DNA from 2 places in the Aquimonas sp. genome. Region 2 is predicted to be linked to the other one. Evidence: riboswitches for the same ligand, from Rfam matches in the RefSeq annotation. Region 2 holds a riboswitch; the other holds the start of a gene.
The links. Region 2 has a riboswitch for cobalamin ahead of btuB (TonB-dependent vitamin B12 receptor). Riboswitches for the same ligand answer to the same signal wherever they lie in the genome.

Region 1 (2,390 bases), on a different contig from region 2:
GACATTCCCTGGACCACCCTGCTGACCGGCATGTTCTTCGCCCATTTGTTCTACTGGGGCACCAATATGGTGATCGTGCAGCGGGCGATGGCGGCGAAGTCGGTGCGCGAGGCGCAGAAGGGCATCTACGCGGCCGCGGCGTTCAAGATGATCATTCCCTTGATCGTGGTCTTGCCGGGCCTGATCGCGTTCAAGCTGTATGGCGATGTCGATGATGTCGCCTACGGAAGACTGGTCGGCGACGTGCTTCCGCCGTGGCTGTCGGGTGCGTTCGCAGCAGTCATCGCCGGCGCGGTATTGTCCAGCTTCAACTCCTGCCTGAACTCGGCGGCGGCCTTGTACACCCTGGACGTGCACGTGCGCTACATCAATCCGCAGGCCAATGTCCGGCGCGTGGGTCAGAGCGTGGCGGTGATCGCGACCGTGGTGTCGGTCGCCCTGGTGCCGCTGTACCAGAACTCGAAGAGCATCATCGCCACCCTGCAGCAGTTGAACGGGCTGTACTCGATGCCGGTGCTGGCAGTTTTCCTGGCCGCGGTGTTCTTCCGTCGGCCCGATGCCCGCGCGGCCAAGATCGGCCTCGTGTTCGGCGCTGCCCTGTATGCCTGCTTCACCTTCCTGTGGTCGCCGCTGCACTACCTGCATCTGATGTTCATCACCCTGTTCGCCTCGCTGGGGCTGATGCTGTTGATCGGCCGTCTGGCTCCGCAATCGACGCCACCCGCGGTCACGGCAACGGCGCTGGCGAGCTGATCAGCGAGCTCGCAAGCCGGCGGAGAGCTCGCCCTGCGGTTACCGAACGGTGGCGCTGATGCGCGCGTCGCACTCCGCTGCGGCCGCGACTGGACGCTACATCTTGTGTTGACCTGAGCCACCGACCCCCATATCTTGTGGCGGTCGGTGCCGCACCCCGGAAACACGGGTCGGCTTAATAGGGAAGCCGGTGTGATTCCGGCGCTGCCCCGCAGCGGTAAATGGAAACGACCGCCGTCACATGCACTGGAGCAGCAGCTCCGGGAAGCGACGGCCAGTAGGCGGTTCGGATCCACGCATCCGCGCCCTGTCCATAAGCCCGAAGACCTGCCGACAGCCGTGCGCAGCACACCCGCACGGTACCGGCATCAGGGCTTCCGCGGGGAAGCAGCCGGACGTCGCCGCGGGCTTGCGCCTGCGCCGCGCGTTCTGCCGTTCCTCCCGCTCAGTCCGTCGCCCGAGGGGGCGTCGCCGCAGCTGATTCCGTCCGCTTGCTCGCGGCCGCATGAGGCTGTGTCGGCGCGCTTTCGCTGCGCGGTCCTGCGAGGGACGGACCGCGACCCGTGCTTTCCACGGAGCGACTCATGAACGCGATTGTTTCCCCCGGCCGCAGCGTCGGCACCAGCGCTGCAGCCCACGCCGCGCCACCCGACCTGCAGCTCACGTCACCGCACTCGCCTGCTGGCATGCAGGTCACCAAGCGCAACGGCCACCGCGAGCCGGTCGACCTCAACAAGATCGTGCGCGCGGTCGGCCGCTGCGCCAAAGGCCTGCACTCGGTCGACCCGATGCGGGTCGCCACCCGCACCATCTCAGGCCTGTTCGACGGCGCCAGCACACGCGAACTCGACGAGCTGTCGATTCGCACCGCCGCCCTACTGACCGGCGAGGAGCCCGAGTACGGCCGCCTGGCCGCGCGACTGCTGTCGGCGGTGATCGAGAAAGAGGTCGGTGGCCACGAGATCCATGCGTTCTCGCAGTCGGTAGCGCAGGGCCACGCACTCGGCCTGATCAATCCGCGTCTGCTCAGCTTTGTGCAGGCGCATGCGCGCAAATTGAACGACAGCATCGAGCGCAGCCTCGATCGCGAGTTCGACTACTTCGGCCTGCGCACCCTGTACGACCGCTACCTGCTCCGTCATCCGCAGCAGCGCACCGTGATCGAAACTCCGCAGCAGTTCTTCATGCGCATCGCCTGCGCGCTGAGCGGCGGTGAGATCGGCGAGGCGCTGGCGCTGTACCAACGGCTGGCGCGGCTGGAATACCTGCCGAGTTCGCCGACCCTGTTCAACGCCGGCACCTGCCACGAGCAGCTGTCCAGCTGCTTTCTGCTCGATTCGCCGCAGGACTCGCTGGAGTCGATCTACCAGCGCTATGCCGATGTCGCCCAACTGTCCAAGTTCTCCGGCGGGATCGGCCTGTCGTACACGCGGGTGCGCTCGCGCGGCTCGCTGATCCGCAGCACCAACGGGCTGTCGAACGGCATCGTGCCCTGGCTGAAAACGCTGGATGCCTCGGTCGCCGCAGTCAACCAGGGCGGCAAGCGCAAGGGCGCGGCCTGCGTGTACCTGGAGCCCTGGCATGCCGATGTCGAGGAGTTTCTGGAGCTGCGCGACAACACAGGTGACGAGGCCCGC
Region 2 (2,390 bases):
CGCCGCTCTGATTGACCAGGCTGACCCAGGCGGCGAGGTCCATCCGGCAGCGGCCGCCTTCGTCATGCAGGGTGACGTTGTAGTCGGTCCACCAGGTCATGCCCTGGGTCTGGTAGCTGACTTGGGTCTGGTGCGCGCCGCCGCGGGCGGCATCGAGTTTCCATACCAGGGTCGGCTTGCTGATCAGGCCGCCGGGCAGGGCCGGAAACTGCACGCTGCTCCAATTGTTCAGCGTCACGACGCTGCCGTCGGCGCGGGCCAGGATCAGCCCGCCATCCGCCGACAGCAAGCTGCCGCTGACGGTCTCGATGCTGTCGCCGCGGACCTGCTCCACGGTCAGCGTCTCACCCAGGTAGCGCTGCAGCAGCTTCTGCTGGCTGACCAGGTCGTACTGGTAGTTCTGCTCCAGTACGCGGGTGCCGGCGGGGTCGGTCAGCGAGCCGAAGCTGACCGTGGTCGGGTCGATACGGCGAGCGACATCGGCGAAGCGCAGCTCGCTGGTGCCGCGGTCGATCTGCAGGGTGCGGCGGTCACTGACCACGCCGTAGCCCGGCAAGCGATCGCCGTAGTCGGCCAGACGTTCAGTGGACAGCGTGCCGGGCGCGGCAGCGCTGTAAACGGTGAGGGCGTAGTCGGGGCTGTCTGCGGCAGCCGCTGAAGTGGCAGTCATGGCCAGGCTCAGTATCGACAGGGGGATGCGCATGGTGGACCTCGTTCGTGGGTTGGACAAATGCCGGCAGGTCGCACGGCAATCGCAATCGGATACGGAGGATGCGCCGGAACGGGGTTGGCGTGCAGGCGAGGCTCGGCGTCACCGTTCAGCTTGGTCGGCGCGACAGTCGCTAAGGCGCCCCTGCGGTTCAAATCTCTTCGCGACCCGCGCGAACGTGCCGAGCGAAAGACGCTGTGGCACGCGGGCGCGCGATTCAGTCGCTGCTGCACGCGTGTGGACGCGATTGAGGCCAGGGCAAACGTGGCAGTTCGCGCACCGGTGCGAGCGTCTGCGCTTTCATGGCGGTGCCGTGAATTCCCTGTTAGCATCCGCGCCGCCTCATGGTGACCGCCCAGGTTCGACGCATTCGAGTTCGGTGGTTTAAACGGGAAGCCAGTGCGCGGCCATCGGTCGCAAGTCTGGAGCTGCCCCCGCAACGGTAGGCGAGTGGATCAGGACTGATCCGGCTTGGGCGTACACCACTGTGCCGAGTGCATGGGAAGGTGCCCAAGTGGAAGGCATGACGCCTTTGCTCGTGAGCCCGGAGACCGGCCTTGAGCGATGTCCCGGCGCGCGGTGGGTGCTGCCTTGGGGTTTGCGCGCCTGCGGTGTGCCTGCCTTTCAAGTCTCCTGTTGTGTCTGCCGGTTGCCCTGAATGCATCCGCGCGGGTTGGCGCGGGCAGGAGTTTTCCCATGTTGCGTGTTGCCAAAACCCCCACCGTGCTTGCGGTGGCGATCGTTTCTGTTCTGAGTATTCCGACTGCGCAGGCGCAGCCCAAGGCGCTTGATCGCATCGTTGTGACCGGCAGCCGCACGGCGCAGACCCAGGACGCCGCGCTGGCGTCGATGACGGTGTTCGATCGCAGCGATATCGAGCGCCTGCAATCAGGCTCACTGCTGGAGTTGTTGCGCGGGGTGCCTGGCCTGTCGATCTCCAACAGCGGCGGCGCTGGCAAGGTCAGCGGGCTGTTTCTGCGCGGCACCGAAGCACGCCATGTGCTGGTGCTGATCGACGGTGTGCGGATCGGCTCGGCCACCACCGGCACGCCGGCGATCCAGGATCTGCCGCTGGAGCAGATCGAGCGTATCGAGATCGTGCGCGGGCCGTTTTCCAGCCTGTACGGCTCGGACGCGATGGGCGGTGTGATCCAGATCTTCACCCGCCAGGCGGCCTCCACGCCCAAAGCCAATGCGCATGTTTCGGTCGGCAGTCTGAGCACCCTGCGTGCCGGGGCCGGCCTGTCGGCGCGTGGCGAGCGCGGCTGGTACAACGTGCAGACTGCGCTGGACGAAACCGACGGCATCAATGCCTGCCGCGGCCAGCCGTTTCCGAACGGCGCCGGTTGCTTCACCGACGAGCCGGATCGCGACGGCTACCAGAACCGCAGCCTGCAGCTCGGCGGTGGCTTGAGCTTCTCGCCCACGCTGAAGCTGGAGGCGCGGGTGCTGCGCGCCGAGTTCGACACCGAGTTCGACGGCAGCTTTACCAATGAGATGGAAGGTGCCCAGCAGGTGTTTTCGAGCCGCCTCGACTACACGCCGACTGAGCGCGTGGCGCTGGCGTTCCGGCTCGGCCACAACAGCGATCTCGCCGACAACTTCAGCGAGGGCGTGTACAGCAGCAGCTTCGACACGCGTCGACGCACGGCCGGCCTGCAGGGCGACTTCTCGCTGGGAG

Region 1: it holds a riboswitch for cobalamin, as region 2 does, so the genes downstream of both, ACIQ7H_RS13720 (ribonucleoside-diphosphate reductase subunit alpha) here and btuB (TonB-dependent vitamin B12 receptor) in region 2, are expected to answer to the same signal.

Annotation. Positions count from the first base shown of each region.
Region 1 covers NZ_JBILJQ010000044.1:22,098-24,487, forward strand. The annotation lists gene ACIQ7H_RS13715 (solute:sodium symporter family transporter) at 1-753, shown strand, start outside; cobalamin riboswitch at 882-1,103, shown strand; gene ACIQ7H_RS13720 (ribonucleoside-diphosphate reductase subunit alpha) at 1,440-2,390, shown strand, end outside.
Region 2 covers NZ_JBILJQ010000014.1:76,821-79,210, reverse strand. The annotation lists gene ACIQ7H_RS06715 (DUF4139 domain-containing protein) at 1-703, opposite strand, end outside; cobalamin riboswitch at 1,050-1,284, shown strand; gene btuB (TonB-dependent vitamin B12 receptor) at 1,406-2,390, shown strand, end outside.